Regions from separate parts of the Rahnella sp. ChDrAdgB13 genome, predicted to be linked through region 1. Evidence: predicted binding sites of a transcription regulator. Region 1 holds the regulator's gene; each other region holds the start of a gene.
The links. Region 1 encodes CRP, which controls carbon source genes, mostly activating them, when cyclic AMP is high. Its sites were predicted from a motif close to ATGTGANNNNNNTCACAT; they were not measured.

Region 1 (4,948 bases):
GAAAACCGAGGCTGAATCCCAGCAAACCGAAGCAGAGCGCGAACCCGCCGAGCAAAAACAGCGAGATACCAAGTACTTTTTTGTAGCCGAAGCGGTCATTCATCCAGCCAGCGGGGATCTGAAACAGCGAATAGGCCAGGAAGAAAATGCCGGTGATGTAACCCAGCTGCTCTGGTTGCAGGTTAAATTCGCGCTCAATCGGCAGCAGCGCGAACCCCATTACTGTTTTGTCGATATACACCACCGCATAACCGACGAACAGCAGGAAGATCATCAGGGAACGACTTTTCATAGCGGATATCCCTTTTTGTTATCACCGCGTCAGAAGTTCTCACTGTCGGGCGAAAAGTAAAATGCGACATGCATCACGTAATCAACTGAATAACAACGTATTATTTATTCCAAATCTGAAGCTATCAGCTTTACAGGTTTGCCATAAGATGCAATTTTTGGGCGGGTGATGCTTTTTACTGATAGGGCTTTCAAGCGAGGCGACATGCGTTATTTACCGAAATTGCAGCAACTCAAGGTTTTCCAGCAGGTTATCCGCAGCGGCAGTATTCGCGGCGCGGCGCGGGCGATGAATCAGTCGCAGCCCGCGGTCAGTAGAACCTTGCGGGAACTGGAACAAACGCTTGAAACTCAGCTTATCGTGCGCGGCAATCAGGGCATGGCGCTGACGGAAACCGGCCGTGCCTTTGCGCAGCGCATGCAGTTTATTCTCGAAGAACTTGAACGCGCGGCGGATGAGATCCGGCAGATTAATCAGTATTCGCAGGGTTCGGTGGCTATCGGGTTTTCATCACTGCTGGCGCTGACGGTATTTCCGGCCCTTAGTGAAGCGTTCAAAACGCAATTTCCCCAGTCCAAACTGCTGATTAAAGAAGGCCAGCTTTCGACGCTGTTACCGGCGCTGCGTGAAGGGAAACTCGATTTTGCCGTCGGGACCGCCGGGCCGGGTTTTCCGCTGGAAGATTTGGTGCGTGAGCCGCTGTTTAGCGCCCCTTTTGGTGTGATTGCGCGGCAAGGCCATCCGCTGGCAGATGCCACCACGCTCGACGAATTGCAGTGCGCGCGCTGGGTGTTGCCGGAAACGGATATGGGTTACTACCAGCAGATTCAGCTTTCGATGAACGGCTTTAACGCACCAGCCGGGGAAACGCCGGTAAGAACGGATTCGGTAGTGTGCGGGCTGAATATGGTGTTGCAGTCGGATTATCTGACGATTGTGGCGAAGGCCATGCGCGCGCCGTTCGGCTTACAGGACAGGCTTTGCCTGCTCAATATCGATACGCTGCCGGAAGCGGAATATTGCGTGCTCTATTCGCAGAAATCGCCGCTGACGTTTGCCGCGCGGCGATTTCTGGATTTACTGCGAAGTCAGTGCCAGTCGTATCACTGGTCGTGACTTATTCGGCGTTCACTACTTCAAAACTGTGGGTGATTGTCGCGGCTTTGCCCAGCATCAGGGAAACGGAGCAATATTTTTCCGCAGACAGGCTGACTGCGCGTTCCACAATTTTATCCGTCAGGTCTTTGCCGGTGACGATGAAATGCAGGTTGATGTGCGTGAACAGACGCGGTGCTTCTTCGCGGCGCTGAGACGTCAGTTTCACTTCGCAGTCACGCACGTCGTTGCGGCCTTTTTGCAAAATAGACACTACATCAATCGCGCTGCAACCGCCCGCCGACATCAGCAACATTTCCATCGGGCTCGGGGCTTTGTCGCCCGCATTACCATCCATTGTGATCTGATGGCCCGACGCTGACTCACCTAAAAACGTCAGCCCTTCTACCCATTTTACGCGTGCGTGCATGTGCTCTTCTCCCGGTGGATAAATTCGTCAAATTTTCCCCTCAGACTACCCTTTCACCCAAAAACTGGCAACGTAACCCGATCGCCATCATGCTGAAGCGAGACAACAGAAGACAGCATTGCAAACCTGTGTTACAAACAAAGCCGAAACATACTTTCCAGTAAATTGCGGTGACGGTTTTTGCGGTTTAAGAACAGAACCCACGGTGTTAACAGCAATAATCAGGCTGTTTCACTCCGACATCCGCTTGCAGCATTTCTGGGGAGTTATATGCTGAAAGGGCGCTTTTTAAAGTAAGTGCCGTACAGGGAACTCTGAGCCCTGTGATTTTGGGCAGCGATAACAACAGAGGATAATAGCAAATGGTTCTCGGCAAGCCACAAACAGACCCGACTCTCGAATGGTTCCTGTCTCACTGTCATATACATAAGTATCCTTCTAAAAGTACGCTGATTCACCAAGGTGAAAAAGCCGAAACGCTGTACTACATCGTGAAAGGGTCGGTTGCCGTCCTGATTAAAGATGAAGAAGGCAAAGAAATGATACTGTCATACCTTAACCAAGGTGACTTCATCGGCGAGCTGGGACTCTTCGAAGAAGGGCAGGAACGCAGTGCCTGGGTGCGTGCTAAAACTGCCTGCGAAGTGGCTGAAATTTCTTATAAAAAATTCCGCCAGCTGATTCAGGTAAACCCGGATATTCTGATGCGTCTTTCCGCGCAGATGGCAAACCGTCTGCAAGTGACGTCAGAGAAAGTCGGCAATCTTGCCTTCCTCGACGTAACAGGCCGTATCGCGCAAACTTTGCTTAATCTGGCTAAACAGCCTGATGCAATGACCCATCCGGACGGGATGCAAATCAAGATCACCCGTCAGGAAATCGGCCAAATCGTCGGTTGTTCACGTGAAACAGTCGGACGTATTCTCAAAATGTTGGAAGATCAAAGCCTGATCTCCGCACACGGTAAAACGATTGTCGTTTACGGCACACGTTAATCCCTCAGAAATTGGCGCGACAGCTAACTGTCGCGCCTTTTTTATGGGCTAAGCTTTATCCATGACGCTATGGCGAAGACTGTTCTATCATCCCGAAGTTAACTACGCGCTGCGCCAGACGCTGGTGTTGTGCCTGCCTGTTGGCATTTGCTGGCTTTTTGGCAATCTGCAAATGGGTCTGCTGTTTTCCCTGTGCCCGGCCTGCTGCAATGTCGCGGGTCTGGATACGCCACACAAACGCTTTTTCAAACGTCTGATGGTCGGCGGCACGCTTTTTGCCCTGAGCAGCATTCTGCTGCAAGTGATGCTGGAAAGCTGGCACATTCCCCTGCCGCTCATCATGCTGTCGCTGGCGTTACTGCTGGGCGTGACCGGTGAAATCAGCCCGCTGCATGCGCGTCTGTTGCCCGGTGCGCTGGTGGCGACCATCTTCACGCTGAGCATGGTGGGTCTGCGCCCGATGTGGCAAGCTCCGGCGCTGTTCGCCGCAGGCACCGCCTGGTACGGTATCTTTAACTGGGCGTGGTTTCGTATTTCAAAAGAACAACCGATGCGCGAAACCCTCAGCCAGCTCTATCTGCAACTGGCAGATTACTTCGAGGCGAAATACAGCCTGCTGACGCAACACACCGATCCTGAAACCGCGCTACCGCCACTGCTGGCGCGTCAGCAACAGGTTATCGATCTGATTGCCCTGCTTTATCAGCAACTGCACATGCTGCCGCAACACGGACATCATCATCACCATAAGCGACTGTTCCAGCGTTTTCAGGTCGCACTCGATTTGCAGGAACACATCACGGTGAGCCTGCATCAGCCGGAAGAAGTGCAAAAGCTGGTGGAAGAAAGCCACGCCGAAGCGGTTATACGACGTAATGCGCAGGTGATCTCCGCCCGTCTGCGGGTCATCGCTGATGACATTCTTTATCACCGTTTATCCGGGCGATTTACGATGGCCAACGAACTGGCCGCGCTGGAGAAAATAGCCGCGCGCAATCCGGAGAATCCGGTCGGTCAATTTTGCTATTACCATTTCAGCCGCATTGCGCGTTTATTGCGGACACAACGTCCGCTGTACCGACGCGATCTGATGAACACTCAGCCCCGCTTACCTTTCTGGCCGGCGTTGAAAAGTTATCTTTCCTTTAAATCGGTCGCGCTGCGCAATGCTGCCCGGCTTGGCATCATCCTGGCGATTGGCAGCAGCCTTGGTCTGTTTTTCAATCTGCCCAAGCCCTACTGGATTTTGCTGACCATCATGCTGGTCAGCCAGAACGGCTATAACGCCACGCGCGTACGTATCCAGCACCGTGCGCTGGGGACGCTGGCCGGATTACTGATTGCATCCGGATTGCTGAAGCTGGAATTACCCGAAAGCACCACGTTGCTCTGCATGCTGCTGATTACTTTGTTGTCCTACACGGTTTTACGCAAAAACTACGGGCTGGCAATGGTAGGTATGACAGTGACAGCCGTGTATACCCTGCAACTGCTGGCGATGAATGGCGTACACTTTCTCGTACCACGGCTGATAGATACGCTGATCGGCTGTGCGCTGGCTTTCGGCGGCACCATCTGGTTGTGGCCGCAATGGCAAAGCGGTTTGCTGCGCCAGAATGCGCATCAGGCGCTGGAAACCTATCAGAACGCAATCCGGTTACTGCTTGAGGAAAATCCGGATGCCGCGAAACTCGCTTACACCCGAATGCAGGTCAATCAGGCGCATAATAAACTGTTCACCTCACTGAATCAGGCAATGCAGGAACCGGGCTTTAACTCGCATTATCTGGCGGATATGCGTCTGTGGGTGACGCACAGTCAGTTTATTGTCGAGCACATCAATGCGATGACTATTCTCGCCCGCGAGCACTACATGCTGCCGGAGAAACTGGCGACGGAGTATTTGCAGACCTGCGAAATCGCGCTGCAAAGCTGTCAGCAACGGTTGCTTTACGACGGGCCCGGTGGTGAGAACACCTTGTTTAATGCGCCGGAGCTGCATCCGGATATGCCGCTGACCGAAATGGAACGCCACCTGCGGAGGGTGATATCGCATCTGAGTGTGATGCATACTATTTCGTCACTGGCGTGGAAGCAGAGACCACATCATGGGATCTGGTTAACGCGGCGGGCGTA
Region 2 (4,948 bases), on a different contig from region 1:
CGACTTTGCCTTCGGTGTACAGCTGGCGAACGCGCACTTTTTCTTTGTTCGGCAAACCGGTACTCATCGGCCCGGCCGGAATAAAGACCGCCGGAAGATGCCCGAATGACAACGCCGCCATGACTAATCCCGGCACGATTTTGTCGCAAATCCCGAGGTACAGCGCGCCGTCGAACATGTTGTGCGACAGGCCAATGGCGGCGGACATCGCAATCACATCGCGACTCATCAGCGACAGCTCCATACCGTCCTGCCCCTGCGTGACACCGTCACACATTGCCGGCACGCCGCCCGCCACCTGCCCGACGGCACCGACTGATTTCAGCGCCTCTTTCAGGCGCTGCGGGTAATGCTCGTAAGGCTGATGCGCGGAGAGCATATCGTTGTAAGCGGTGATAATCGCGATGTCGCTGCGAACCATATTTTTCAGGGCGTTTTTCTCATCCGGCTGGCAGGCCGCAAAACCGTGCGCCAGATTGCCGCAGGCCAGCTGCGCACGGTGAACCGTTTTCGAACGGGCAGATTCCATACGCGCCAGATAGGCTTCGCGGGTCGGGCCGGAGCGTTCAATGATCCGCTGCGTGACGCGCGAGACTGTTTCGTTAATCATTTCGTTCTCCTTTACTTAAAGCATCGTGAAAGCAATCATGCCGATGATCCCGCCGGTGGTGCCCAGCAGGGTTTCCATCACGGTCCAGGTTTTCAGCGTTTGCAGTTCACTGGCACCGGTAAATTTACCGAAAAGCCAGAAACCAGCGTCGTTCACGTGGCTCAGCACGATGGAACCGCCGGTGATACAGATGGCCAGCGCCGCAAGTTGCCCGCCGTTCAGCCCGAGCTGATGCGTCACCGGCAGAACCAGGCCGACGGTGGTCAGGCAGGCGACGGTCGCCGACCCCTGAATCACGCGCACCACGGCGGCCAGCGCAAAACAAGCCACGGCGATAGGCAAACCGGTGCCAATCATGGCGTCACCGATGGCCGGCCCGACGCCGGAATCCACCAGAATTTGTTTGAACACGCCGCCCGCACCGGTCATCAGCAGGATGATCCCGGCCGGTTGTACGGCAGCAGAACAGATGGCCAGAGTTTGTTCGTTGGTCATGCCGCGCGGTTTAGCCAGACCGTAAATCACAATCAGGCAGGCAATCAGAATGGCGGTGAAGGGATGGCCTATAAATTCCAGCCATTGCTGCAAATGAGAACCCTGAGTGACGAAACGCGCGCCGATGGTTTTCATCCCCACCAGCACCAGCGGGCATAAGATGAGTGCCAGACTGAAACCGAAAGACGGCAGATTGTCTTTGTTCAGCGTCGGCGCATTTTCTTCCACCGGCATTGGCCAGTTCACATAGCGGCTGATGAAATTGCCGTACAGCGGCCCGGCGATCAGCATGCCGGCAATGGCGGCGACCAGACCGATGGCAATCATCCAGCCAAAATCCGCGTTAAGTTGTGACGCGAGAAGCATCGGCACCGGCCCCGGAAGCAGGAAACAGGCGGCTGCGGCAACACCGGCAAACAACGGGATCGCCAGCCTGACAATGTTGCCGTCAGTTCGGCGCGCAACGGCAAACACAATGCCGATCAGCAGAACAATGGCGACGTCGAAAAACAGCGGCAACGCGCACACCAGCCCGGCAATCCCGAGGGCGTAATTGGCTTTGTTTTTGCCGAAACGATTCAGTAAATGGGCCGCAATTTGATCGAGCGCGCCGACTTCATGCAGGATCTTGCCAAACATCGCGCCCAGCGCCACTACGATCGCCAGAAAACCGAGCGTGCTGCCCATGCCTTTTTGCATGGTGTCGGCAATAGTATCAATGGGCATACCGGAGAAAATCCCGGCGGCGATTGAGACCAGCATCAGCGCCACAAAGGCGTGCATGCGGACTTTCATGACCAGGAACAGAAGCAGTAAAACCGACCCGACCGCTGTCCCGACTAAAGTAACTGTATTCACGCGCAGTGCTCCTGTTGCTGGAAACTTTGAATATGTTGCAGGGTTTCTGCGATGACATCGTCAAGCGGCTGGTTGATATTGATGGTGATAACATCGCTCTCTTCAACCCCTGGCTGCTCCAGCGCGGCGAACTGAAAAATCAGCATTTGTGACTTAAAGAAATGGCCTTTTCGCGCTGCCATGCGTTCCTCGATCACCGGAAAATCGCCTTGCAGATAGATAAATGACAGATTGCCGTTGCCTGCCCGCAAGCGGTCGCGGTAGCGTTTCTTAAGCGCGGAACAGACGATGATCGATACGTTATTGGTCCGCTGCATCGCGAACGCCGCGTCGTTGAGTGCGGCCAGCCACGGCGCGCGGTCGTCATCGTTTAACGCCTCGCCTGCGGCCATTTTGGAAATATTGCTGCGCGGGTGCAGAAAATCGCCGTCAAGAAAACCGGCGGATAACTGGTGTGAAACGGCGTTGGCGACGGCGGATTTTCCGCTGCCGGATACGCCCATGAAAATATAAATACGATTGTTATTCTGATTGTTGTTCTGGTTCTGGCTCACGGTTCAGCTCCTGGCACGGGATCTTAAATAAAAATGTTACCGGTAACATGTTATCGGTAACATTATCAGAGGGATTTTCGCGTCTGACAATCGGTGGCGGCGGGTGAAAACCATAAATGTGATCAGGTTCAAAGTTAATTATTAGCGATGAAACATTTTAGATGGGGTTATTAACAGGTGAATAACACAGTCTCGGGTTCAGCAAAGAATAGTGATTCCGCCTTGTAATAATCACGTTCCTTGTCTATTACTTAAATCACGTAATAAACCGCTGTTTTTGCAGCGGCTTATTACTTAACAGGGTAATTAAAAAACAGGCGTATCACGATGTTCTTCCGCCGGATTTCCGGTACTCATACTTCTGAGGCAAAAATGAAAATATCTCACGCGTTGCTGGCTGTGGCGTTAACCGGTGGTCTTTCCTTTAGCGCATTTTCTGCTCAGCTATTGAAGAAAGCAGATTTTGAAAAAGTCGCCTCGCAATATACCAAAGTCGGTTCGGTCACTACGTCGAATAAAACTTCGCAGTCAGGCGCAATTGAAGACTTGTCTAAAAAAGCCGATAAAAAAGGCGGTGAGGTCTTTGTATTAACGTCCGGCAATACCAACAATAAAATCCACGGCACTGCTGACGTGTATAAGAAAAAATAAGTAATATGATCGTGAAAAAACCACGTCAAGGCGTGGTTTTTTTATACAGAAATGAAGAGAAATTTCAGGCAGCAAGCCCTTCCGGCCAGCGTTCCGTCGGGTACAGCGCCAAACGGATATTGAACAGATGGAACAGCGGTTTAAATAGCGTCATGTCCGAACGGCACAGCGCTTCGAGGTTTAACAAAACGCGGTTTAATTCCTCAAGCAGGGATTGCGGCGGCGCGATATAAATATTTTTCAGCCGCATTTTGATGTACTGATTAATTTCAAACATCAGCGCGTCCGTTTCCAGCGTATGACTTTTTAAAATAGCCTGATGGCGGGCATAAAAATCATAGCAATTCACGCCCAGCCAGATTTCCGTAATCAAATTTCCGCCCAGCGCGACATTCGGCACCGGATCAACTTTATTACGCGGCAAAATAATATTCACTTTATCGAGCATACTCGCGACGTACTGCTGACGCCCACGCAGTGACGACGCGTTAATTTTGATCGCATTGGTAAACTGCAATAATTCTTTAATGCCTTTGCGCAACGCGCGTTTTGCCGTCCATGAAGGCCGTTTATTGCGGATAAGTGCCGTGGTCAGCAATGCAATCACAATCCCCACCAGCGTGGAAATCGCTGCGTTAACGATCACCAGCAGGTCAGGTTTGAAATCATGGCTCATGCCGATAAAACCGGGGATCTGCGTGGCAATAATCAGGCCGATAAAGTTGGTGGAAGGATTGGCAATCACCAGCCCGAGCGCCAGCAGACCCGGCGCGAGGCAGATAATCAGTGATTCAAACGTCACTGTCAGCGGAATAAACACGGCGGCATAAACAATGCTGATCAGAATCGCAATCAGCACGCCTTTGAGAAAGACGTGGATCGAGGCAATCGGGCTGTCGAGCGAGGCGAAGAACGAACAGATAACCGCCGCCATCATCGGCGCGGAAGCCCCGTCACGCCAGCCGGTGCCGATCCAGAACAGACAACCGACCATGGTGGCGGCAAAGGCGCTGAAGGCCGATAACAGGATCATCCCTTCATCTTTATGCTTTCTGATGAGCCTGAGTTTGCTGCGTTTTTTCTCTTTGCTGAACTGGCTGACGCGTTCGGTCACGCCAAAGTATGATTCCGCAATGTGAATGAAATTCTGCAAACGCTCCAGCAAACCGATAAACAACAGCCCTTCTTCCGGCGTCATTTCGCCCCGCTCGTAGCACGTTTTAATTCTTTCCTGCGACGCGCGGATATCGTCCTGAATCGCCTTCGCATTGCCGCTTTGCTCCGGGCTGTTCAGCCACAGCAAAAACTGGCTGAAGGTCGCGGAGACAAAATCCGGGAACGCAATGCCCTGCTCGCCCAGCAGGCTCAGACGTTTTTCAATCGCCGTCAGGGTCGGGATCAGATACGACAAATGCTGATACTGCGCGGTCACCAGGCGGATTAACCGGCGCGCGGAATCGCCCTCAAACACGCAATGAGTAATCAGCGTTTCCACGCTGATGGGGTAGTTCGCCATCTGCACCAGAATGTGTTCGCGCTCAGGCGACGTCTCTTTGGGCGTAACGGTCAGCAACTCAGAACAGAGTTTTTTAGCACTGTCGTACCAGTTACTGACGCTGCTCTCCAGAAGATTGCGCATACGCACCGGGAACACCAGCATGTGGATCAGCGAACTACAGACAATCGCCACGGTGATCTCTTCGACGCGCGAAATTACCGTGTAAGTGATGGAAAGCGGCGTATCGACGTCGGCAAATCCCATGATCGCCGCGCTGTATCC
Region 3 (4,948 bases), on a different contig from region 1:
TTTACGCCTGGGGACACGCGAGCATTCCCATCGAATACGACTACATGAGCTGGATGTTGCACATGAGTTTCTACGTGCTGTGTGGCGGGATCATCGGTCTTGTTCTGAAAGAATGGGCGGGCGTCGGCAGAAAACCGGTTCGCATTCTCTGCCTAGGTGCGCTGGTGATTATTCTGGCTGCCAATATCGTCGGGCTGGGAATGGCACTCTGATTTTTCCACCGTAAACCCTGGCGGCAGAGCGTGCTTTGCCGTTATCAATCCGCCGCAATCAGCGAAAAAGGCTGCGGCGGCGTCTTTTTGGCCTGAGCAATAAACCGCTGCCGGTAATCCCTCGGGGAAACACCGTACGCACGGTTGAACACCACGGAAAAATAATTACTGTCGTCAAAGCCGCATTCGGCGGCCACGTCACCAATCGCCTTGTTGCCATAACGCAGCAAACTCATTGCCCGGCACAACCTGAGCTGGCGTAAATAGTTCATCACGCTTAGCCCGGTGTGTTGCTTGAATAACGCGCGCAGGCTGCGGGGATTCAACTGATGTTGCTGACAAAACGTCTCCAGATGGAACGGTTCGGCAATGCCTGCCCGCAGCGCCATAAGCAATAAATCCAGCTGATGTGCGTCGGGCAACACACCGCTGTCTGGCCGGTGCCGGAAGCGCAGCAAGAGCAGCGCCAGCTGCATCAGCAACGCTTCGCTCAGCTGAACAGACAGCGGCTCGGATTTCATACACTCCTTCGCCAGCTCATCCACTTTATCGCGCAAAACGGACATCCCGAGCGTGCTCAGCCGCCAGTAACGCTGTTCCTGGCTGGCATTTTCTCCCGGCAATAATTGCGCCCAGTCGGCTTCCAGCCGGAAACGTTCGCGGCAAAACAGCACATTATCGAGCGCCAGTTCATTGGCCGATTCATAGCTGTGCCGGTCTCTGGCGTTGATGTAAAACAGGTCGCCGCAGGTAATGGGATAGGGAATATCGTTCCAGATATGCATACCGTTGCCACGCCAGACGATCACCAGTTCATCGAAATCGTGGTCATGGGTGGGGAAATCCGCCTGCGGATGGCGCTCTTCTACCACCACCGAGTTCATCCCGGTCAGAAAGAGGTCATTTTTATTGAGTCTTAAAGACATAGCAGCAATCCCATACCCGTTTGACGGCAAGATAAACGAGGCGGCTCAGGCAAAAACCTGAGCGCACGAGAGGCACCGCTTAACGTAGCTGATCACGCATGAGTTTTGGCGACACCGAAAATTCCCGACGGAACTGCGTCGAGAAATGGTTACTGTCACTGAACCCGCAGGCATAAGCGATATCCGTAATGCTCTGATCGCTGTGATGTAAACGACGGCGGGCTTCCAGCAGGCGCAGGCGGTTGAGATACCGCTGCGGCGTCATGCCGGTGTAATGCTTCATCTGCCGGTGCAGCGTGCGCAGCGCCAGCGAAAAACGTTCTGCGGCCTCGGTCCAGTTAACGTCCTCACTGTAATGTGACTGGAGCCATTGCAAAAGTTGGTTAACCTTGTTTTCCGAGGTATCTCGCAATTGTGGCTGAAAACAGTCCTGATAAAGCAGGATCAGCAACTGTAAAAACAGGCTTTCGCGCGTGGCGATGTGTTCCATTTCCACACTGGCGGGCAGCGCTTCCAGCTGCGCGATACAGTTCAGAACCTGATGCAACACGCACGGGCTGAGCTGCCAGTGGATCTGCGACTGATAGTGATGCTCCTGTGGCAGAAAATGGCCGACATCCTGAATAAAGCGAAACGCTTTTGGCGAACGGAAAAGCACATTGGTCAGCCGCAGGTTATCCACGTTTTCAAACAAATGATGATCGCTGGCGCGGACAAAACACACCGTTCCGGCGGTCAGGGTATACGGATTGTCATTAAAGATGTGCACGCCCGATCCGCTTTCCACCAGCATAATCTCGTGGAAATCGTGGTAATGCTCCGGGAAAACGTCTTGCGGCAGACGCCGCTCAACCGTCACAGTCAGCTCAGGTGCCGCAAAATAATCATCACCCTTCAGTAACGTCATTTATCGCCTCCGGTTCAGGAAATCATGATGCTTCGGAAAACAACCCTACCCTGCGCGTGCCGTTCTTGCCTTCAAACGGCGGCGTGAAAAACGTCATAAACGGTCAGATTTTTAAGATTCACCCCACCACGCAACAGATCTGCGGCGAAGATCACAGTCGCCCGCCCCGCCCGCATCCCCGTTTGCAAAACCTCGCCAGCGCCAGCTTTCGGCTGATCTGTGATCTGCCTCGCATCTACCTTTTTAATGCTGCCATCCCGTCAAAACCGATGGCAATCACCGGAAGGTGACCCCGCAACGCCTCCCTTACACTGGCCGCATATTCAATAAGGAATGGCCGCTATGAGAACTCACCATCTTGCCGCTATTGACCTCGGCGCTTCCAGCGGCCGGGTAATGCTGGCGACGTTTACCCGCCACGATGCAGACCCGGCAGCAACGCTGACGCTGAAAGAAATTCACCGTTTTCCCAATAACCTGATGCACGTAGACGGTCACGAAACCTGGGATCTTGATGCGCTTGAAAAGCACATTCTCGAGGGGCTGAACCGCCTGGATGCGTCGGGCATTCAGCTCGACGGTATCGGCATTGATACCTGGGGCGTGGATTATGTCCTGATCGACGAATACGGCCAGCGTGTAGGGTTGCCCGTTTCCTACCGCGACAACCGCACCGAAGGCGTCATGGCGCGGATGGAGCAACAGCTGAGCCGCGAAGCGATTTACCAGAAAACTGGCATCCAGTTTATGCCGTTTAATACGCTCTATCAGTTGCGTGCACTGAGCGAACAGCATCCTGAGGTCGTAGAAAAAGCCGCGCATCTGCTGATGATCCCGGATTATTTCCTTTACCGTCTTACCGGCAAGCTGAATCAGGAATACACCAACGCCAGCACCACGCAGATGCTGAATATTTCCACCGGCGACTGGGATGAAGATCTGCTGAAACTGGCAGGCGTACCGCGTCAATGGCTGACAAAACCGAGCCAGCCCGGCCATTCTCCCGGCCTGTGGCACAGCCCGCGCGGCCGCAGCGTACCCGTTTTCAGTGTCGCCACGCATGACACCGCCAGCGCAGTCGTGGCCGCGCCGCTCACCGGCACGCACAGCGCCTATATCAGTTCCGGCACCTGGTCGCTGATGGGCATCGAAAGCCCGAAAGCGTTCAATCACGCCGGCGCGATGCACGACAATGTCACTAATGAAGGCGGCATCAACGGCAGCTACCGCGTACTGAGCAATATTATGGGGTTATGGCTGTTCCAGCGCGTCTGCCGCGAACTGAATATTCAGGATCTGCCTTCATTAATTACGCTGGCCAAAAACGTCCCGCCGTTCACCTATCTGATTAACCCGAATGAAGACCGCTTTATCAATCCGCCGTCAATGGTCGATGCCATCCGCGAAGCCTGCGGGCAGGCGGGAGAACCGGTTCCGATCTCACCGGCTGAACTGGCGCGCTGTATTTTCGACAGTCTTGCCATGTTGTACCGGCAGGTGGCCGTTCAGCTGGCGAAGCTGCAAGGCGAGCCGCTTCGCGACATTCACATTGTCGGTGGTGGCAGCCAGAACCAGTTCCTGAACCAGCTTTGCGCAGACACCTGTCAGGTAAACGTCAGCGCCGGGCCGGTTGAAGCCTCCACGCTTGGCAATATCGGCTGCCAGCTGATGGCCCTTGATGCCGTAAAAGATGCCGCTGAATTTCGTCGCATAGTCGCCACGAATTTCGAACAACGCCATTACCTCCCCCGTATTCACGAGGATTTCCCAATTCACTGGCGCCGTTTTCAGGCGCTCTGTCACGCCAATGAGGAGCTCGCAGTATGACTTCATCTATCGATCACGCATGGACGCTAGCCAAAGAACGTTTTGCCCAGCTGGGCATTGATGCCGAAGCCGCAATCAAACAACTCGATTCCCTGCCGGTTTCCATTCATTGCTGGCAGGGGGATGACGTCGCGGGTTTTGAAAATCCGGAAGGCGGGCTGACCGGCGGTATTCAGGCGACCGGCAATTACCCCGGCAAAGCGCGGAATGCACAACAGCTGCGGGCGGATTTAGAACTGGCGATCTCAATGATCCCCGGCCCTAATCGCCTGAATCTGCATGCTATTTATCTGGAATCCGATAATCCGGTTCCGCGCAATGAAATCGAACCGAAGCATTTCACCGGCTGGGTCGACTGGGCGAAGAAAAACAAACTGGGTCTGGACTTTAACCCGTCCTGTTTCTCGCATCCGATGAGCGCGGACGGCTTCACGCTCTCCAGCGCTAATCCGGAAATCCGCCAGTTTTGGATTGAACATTGTCAGGCCAGCCGTCGCGTTTCCGCCTCCTTTGGTCGCGCGCTGGGCACGCCTTCCGTCATGAATATCTGGGTTCCGGACGGCATGAAAGATGTCACCGTGGATCGTCTGGCACCGCGCCAGCGCCTGATGAGTGCGCTCGACGAAGTAATTGCCGAGAAGTTTGATATCACCGAACACATCGACGCCGTCGAAAGCAAACTTTTCGGCATCGGCTCTGAAAGCTACACCGTCGGCTCCAACGAATTCTATCTGGGCTACGCCGCCAGCCGCGGCACCGCGCTGTGCCTCGATGCCGGGCATTTCCATCCGACCGAAGTGATCTCCGACAAAATCTCGGCCGCCATGTTGTATGTGCCGCGCCTGCTGCTGCACGTCAGCCGTCCGGTGCGCTGGGACAGCGACCACGTCGTGCTGCTGGATGACGAAACGCAGGCCATCGCCAGCGAAATCGTGCGCCATAACCTGTTCAACCGCGTGCATATCGGGCTGGATTTCTTCGACGCTTCCATCAACCGCATCGCCGCCTGGGTTATTGGCACCCGCAACATGAAAAAAGCCTTGCTGAAAGCGCTGCTGGAACCGACCGACCTGCTG
Region 4 (4,948 bases), on a different contig from region 1:
AAGCTTGCTGGCCTATAATGAATATGAACAAGGTCACTATCCGCAAGCTATTGGCGCGTGGGAAGTTATGCTGAAAATTCTGCCTGCGGGTGATAAACGGCTTGAGATGGTTCAGGCAAGCATTGAACAGGCAAAGCAGAAAGCGGGAATCGATCAGGTTAAACTGGCGGTAAACGTAACGCTTTCTGCGGATGCTCAGCAGAAACTTCCGCAGGATGGCACGGTCTTTATCTCGGTGACTGATGGCAGCAGTCCGGTGCCGGTTGCAGTGAAAAAGTTGCCGATGAGCCGCTTCCCGCTGGCGATTACCGTGGATGACAGCAACGCGATGATGCCGGAACGCTTGCTTTCTTCGCTGCATCAATTAAAAGTACGCGTTCGTATTTCACAAAATGGCCTGGCAACACCGGCCACAGGTGACTGGTACGGCGACAGTCCGCTGACCCATTTTGCCGGTAACGGCCAGGTCAGCATTGAAATTAATCAGCAGGTTCCTTAATCAGGAACCGACGATCAAAAACAGGGAGATATCCATGAACTTACGCCTGACTGGGCTGGCGTTTGCGACAGTTTTGCTGGTCGGTTGTGCCGGCACGTCCGGATCATCGGACAGCGAACAGCAGGGACGATCTGATCCGCTGGAAGGTTTCAACCGCGCGATGTTTAACTTCAACTTTAACTACATGGACCCGTATGTACTGCGTCCTGTGGCTGTTGCCTGGCGTGATTACGTGCCCCAACCGGCGCGTAACGGCACCAGTAATTTCCTGAGTAACCTTGATGAACCGGCCAGCATGGTGAACTCCTTGCTGAAAGGCGATCCGTACCGTGCGGCGATCCACTTCAACCGTTTCTTCCTTAATACCCTTCTGGGGATGGGCGGTCTGATTGATGTGGCGTCGATGGCGAACCCGAAACTGGCACGCGAAGAAGCGCAAGGATTCGGCAGTACGCTGGGACATTACGGGGTGGGTTACGGCCCGTACGTGATGTTGCCAGCTTACGGCAGTGCGACAATTCGTGATGAAGGTGGCGATCTGGTCGATGACCTGTATCCGATGCTCAGCTATCTGACCTTCTGGATGTCAGCCGGTAAGTGGGTATTGCAGGGCGTAGAAACCCGTGCTGAATTGCTCGATTCTGACGGCCTGATCCGAAACTCTTCCGACCCTTACCTGATGATCCGCGAAGCGTACTTCCAGCGCCATGACTTCCTGGCGAGAGGCGGTCAGCTGACGCCGCAGGTGAACCCGAATGCTGCACTGATTCAGGGTGATCTGAAGGATATAGATTCAGAGTAATCTTCTGATCAAGTTTATCCGTTTCAGATTCAGTGCCAAAAAAAGCGCCTTTCGGCGCTTTTTTCATTTATGTGCTCTGTCGTGAAAACCGGTTAGAAGCTGTAGTTAAAGTTCGCACCGTACAACATCGCGGTACCTTTAGCCTGGAACTCATAGTTAGGTACGCCGTCAGCCACTTTCTCGCTGATATTCACAGTCTGGCCATGCATGTAAGACACACCGACATCGACGGAAGCATCTTTATTGAAGGCATAAGTGGTACCGGCTGAAATCCAGAAGCGGTCCTGATCCGGGATAGAAATGGTGCGGTTATCTGCCGGAACCGGGCTGTCATCGAAGGCGATACCGGTGCGGAATGTCCAGTTATCATCGTAGTAATAGGTGGTACCCAGCGCGATGCGGTAAGCATCATGGTAACCTTCGTCTTTCTGGAACAGGGTCTGGCCGTTAGAACCGGTGGCTTTCAGCTCCTGGAACTGGCTCCAGCTGGTGTAAGCCAGGCTGTAGTGAATTGCCCATTTCGGTGCCACTTTGTTATAACCGGACAGTTCCCACATTTCTGGCAGGTTCAGGGTCAGGGAACCCGGAACGGTATGGCCGCCCGTGCCGCCTAACGCTTGCGGAATGCCGTTGCGGTATTCGCCGTCGAAATCGATTTTGACTTCAGAGCGGTAGGTGAAACCGTAGCGGTTATTATCATCCACTTCATACAAGATACCGGCGTTCCAGCCATAGCCCCATTCGTTGCCTTTCAGCTTAGCGGCTTCGGTATCTGCCGGCAGCAAACCGCCGGTTTTAAGCGGTACCAGTTCGCCCGCAGTACGGCGGATTTTCGCTTTCGCGTAGACGGCATCAAAGCCCACACCGAAGCTGAAATTCTGGTTCAAACGGTAAGCAACACTTAAGTTAGTGTTAACGGTGGTGAGGTCTGTTTCACCACCGATCGGGCCTGCCGGATAACTATCGTTAAATTCTGTCGCCAGACCGTAGTTAGACGTCGCAGATGCGCCGACCGCCCACTGGTCATCCAGCGGCATAATAAAGTGGATATTTGGCACCCACTGATTAGGCGCAATGTTACCTGCATCAGTACTGGCACCGGTGACCGGGGATTTGCCCGTCACACTGACGTCCGGATCGACGTAAACCGCGCCCATAGAAAACGCCGGGCGGTTAAACATGGTCATGGTTGCCGGGTTACGGCTGCCGGATGCGGCGGTGTCAGCGATAGCACCTTCGCCTGAGAAAGAACGACCTAAACCCGCAGCAGTATATTCATTTAACTGAAAACCTGCTGCGTATACGTTGGAGGAAACAATTGCCACTGCAGCTGCCAGAGCTGATCTTTTAAACAGGTTTTTCTGGTTCATGACCAAAACCTCAATTTTATGTTTTTTATCAAACAATGTTACATGAAGTAACAATGAGCGCGGGATTGTAGGGTTCGTTATCAGTCTGACAAATCAGACCAGTGAGCGAAGTATAGGTCTGACCTGTGGTGTAGTTGCAATAATGTTTCATTGATATTTATAAAATGATGCAAGAAATTGGATCCACTTAACAAAAAACCAACAATAAAAGTTCAATTAAGAAACGTTAAAGTGATAACGATGACGTAGTTTTAATCGATTACTTACATATACGTGATCTGGATCACTTCAAAGGCACATAATAAGTAAGTGCTAGTGTGTTGTCAGAACGGCGGCGTAAAATACAGGCTGGAAATAAAACTTTATTCGCAAACAGGCCAGACGGTGGACGTTGCCGTTGATGCCGGGGAGAAAATTATGTCTGACGTAACCATGTCCTCTAAATCCACTCAACCTCTGCACTCCATTAACAAATGCGGCGCAGAAGAAACTGCGGCCTGCTGCTGTGTTGATGTGGGTACCATCATGGACAACACCGATTGCACCGCTTCTTACCTGCACGTTTTCGAAACCGAAGCGCAGGCCAAAGAAATGCTGCAAACTCTGACCGAACGCGCACGCGGCGTTGAATCGGAGCCGTGCGAAATTAACAGTAAGATTGAAAAAGTTGACGGTGGCGTTGAGCTGAAAGTGGATTTCACTTTCTCCTGCCAGGCAGAGACCATGATCTTCCAGCTCGGATTACGTTAATTAATTCTGCTTTTAAAATGCCGCTGCCAGACAGCGGTATTTTTTGTCTGCTATTTTTTTACAGCCTCTTTCTTCTCACTCTCATTTCAGAAAAATTTGCTGTTGCTCGCACTTCAAACCCATTCACTTTGCCAAATGTAAATACATAGTTAACACTGAGTTATCAGGTCTGACCTCTTAAGACCCTATTTACTCAGGAGCTTGTATGAACAAAGTCATTCCACTGGTTACGCGTGAAGGAGATCGCATTGCGATTGTTGATGGTTTGCGCACGCCGTTTGCCAAGCAGGCCACCGCCTATCACGGGATCCCCGCTGTGGATTTAGGTAAAACCGTGGTCAGCGAGCTGCTGGCGAAAAGTGGAATCGATCCGAAAGACATTGATCAGCTGGTGTTCGGACAGGTTGTCCAGATGCCCGAAGCGCCGAATATTGCGCGCGAAATTGTGCTCGGCACCGGAATGAATGTTTCGACCGACGCCTACAGCGTTTCCCGCGCCTGCGCGACCAGTTTTCAGGCGGTGGCGAACGTTGCCGAAAGTATTCTCAGCGGCACAGTGCGCGTCGGGATTGCGGGCGGGGCTGATTCCTCATCGGTGCTGCCGATTGGTGTCAGTAAACGCCTCGCCAGAGCACTGGTTGATGTCAATAAAGCGCGTACGCTGTCGCAGCGTCTTGCGATTTTCAGCAAACTGAAATTACGCGATCTGCTGCCGGTTCCTCCGGCGGTGGCGGAATATTCCACTGGCCTGCGCATGGGTGATACCGCTGAACAAATGGCAAAAAGCCACGGTATTTCCCGCGAACAGCAGGATGAGCTGGCGCACCGTTCGCACACGCTGGCCGCGCTGGCCTGGGAACAGGGTTATCTGAGCTCACAGGTAATGGCGGCGCAGGTTCCGCCTTATCGTGAAGTGCTGCAAAAAGACAACAACATCCGCCTGAATTCAGAAATCGGGCAGTACGCGAAACTGCGTCCGGCATTTGACCGTAAACACGGAACCGTGACGGCGGCAACCAGTACGCCGCTCACCGACGGTGCCGCCGCCGTTCTGATGATGAGCGAATCCCGCGCCCGTGAATTAGGGCTTGAGCCGCTGGGCTATCTGAAGAGCTTTGCGTTTTCCGCTATTGACGTCTGGGAAGACATGCTTCTCGGCCCGGCATACGCCACGCCGCTGGCGTTAGATCGCGCCGGGCTGACGCTGGCGGATCTGGATCTGATTGATATGCATGAAGCCTTTGCCGCGCAGACGCTGGCAAATATCAAAATGCTGGCCAGTGATGAATTTGCACGCGAGAAACTCGGTCGCAGTCAGGCAGTTGGCGAAATCGACTGGGATAAATTCAACGTTTTAGGCGGTTCGCTGGCCTACGGCCATCCGTTTGCCGCAACCGGCGCACGGATGATCACGCAAACGCTGCATGAATTACGCCGTCGCGGCGGAAAATACGGGCTGACCACCGCCTGCGCCGCCGGGGGCCTGGGTGCCGCAATGATTCTGGAGGCAGCGCAATGAGGGACAAT

Region 2: the regulator CRP is predicted to act here: its motif matches at 2,634-2,651, upstream of gntK (gluconokinase).
Region 3: the regulator CRP is predicted to act here: its motif matches at 2,263-2,280, upstream of rhaB (rhamnulokinase).
Region 4: the regulator CRP is predicted to act here: its motif matches at 2,943-2,960, upstream of J8X26_RS10690 (YfcZ/YiiS family protein).

The regions. Positions count from the first base shown of each region.
Region 1 covers NZ_JAEMGT010000012.1:109,857-114,804, reverse strand. Annotated here, with positions in the region: gene J8X26_RS05145 (MFS transporter) at 1-292, opposite strand, end outside; gene J8X26_RS05140 (LysR substrate-binding domain-containing protein) at 497-1,408, shown strand; gene J8X26_RS05135 (OsmC family protein) at 1,410-1,817, opposite strand; gene crp (cAMP-activated global transcriptional regulator CRP) at 2,180-2,812, shown strand; gene J8X26_RS05125 (YccS/YhfK family putative transporter) at 2,874-4,948, shown strand, end outside.
Region 2 covers NZ_JAEMGT010000080.1:4,672-9,619, reverse strand. Annotated here, with positions in the region: gene edd (phosphogluconate dehydratase) at 1-610, opposite strand, end outside; gene gntU (gluconate transporter) at 626-1,963, opposite strand; gene gntK (gluconokinase) at 1,960-2,517, opposite strand; gene yahO (DUF1471 family periplasmic protein YahO) at 2,890-3,168, shown strand; gene J8X26_RS19340 (FUSC family protein) at 3,233-4,948, opposite strand, start outside.
Region 3 covers NZ_JAEMGT010000100.1:16,797-21,744, reverse strand. Annotated here, with positions in the region: gene rhaT (L-rhamnose/proton symporter RhaT) at 1-212, shown strand, start outside; gene rhaR (HTH-type transcriptional activator RhaR) at 257-1,138, opposite strand; gene rhaS (HTH-type transcriptional activator RhaS) at 1,218-2,045, opposite strand; gene rhaB (rhamnulokinase) at 2,388-3,872, shown strand; gene J8X26_RS21700 (L-rhamnose isomerase) at 3,869-4,948, shown strand, end outside.
Region 4 covers NZ_JAEMGT010000031.1:79,054-84,001, forward strand. Annotated here, with positions in the region: gene ccmI (c-type cytochrome biogenesis protein CcmI) at 1-499, shown strand, start outside; gene mlaA (phospholipid-binding lipoprotein MlaA) at 534-1,301, shown strand; gene fadL (long-chain fatty acid transporter FadL) at 1,394-2,671, opposite strand; gene J8X26_RS10690 (YfcZ/YiiS family protein) at 3,089-3,421, shown strand; gene fadI (acetyl-CoA C-acyltransferase FadI) at 3,627-4,940, shown strand; gene fadJ (fatty acid oxidation complex subunit alpha FadJ) at 4,937-4,948, shown strand, end outside.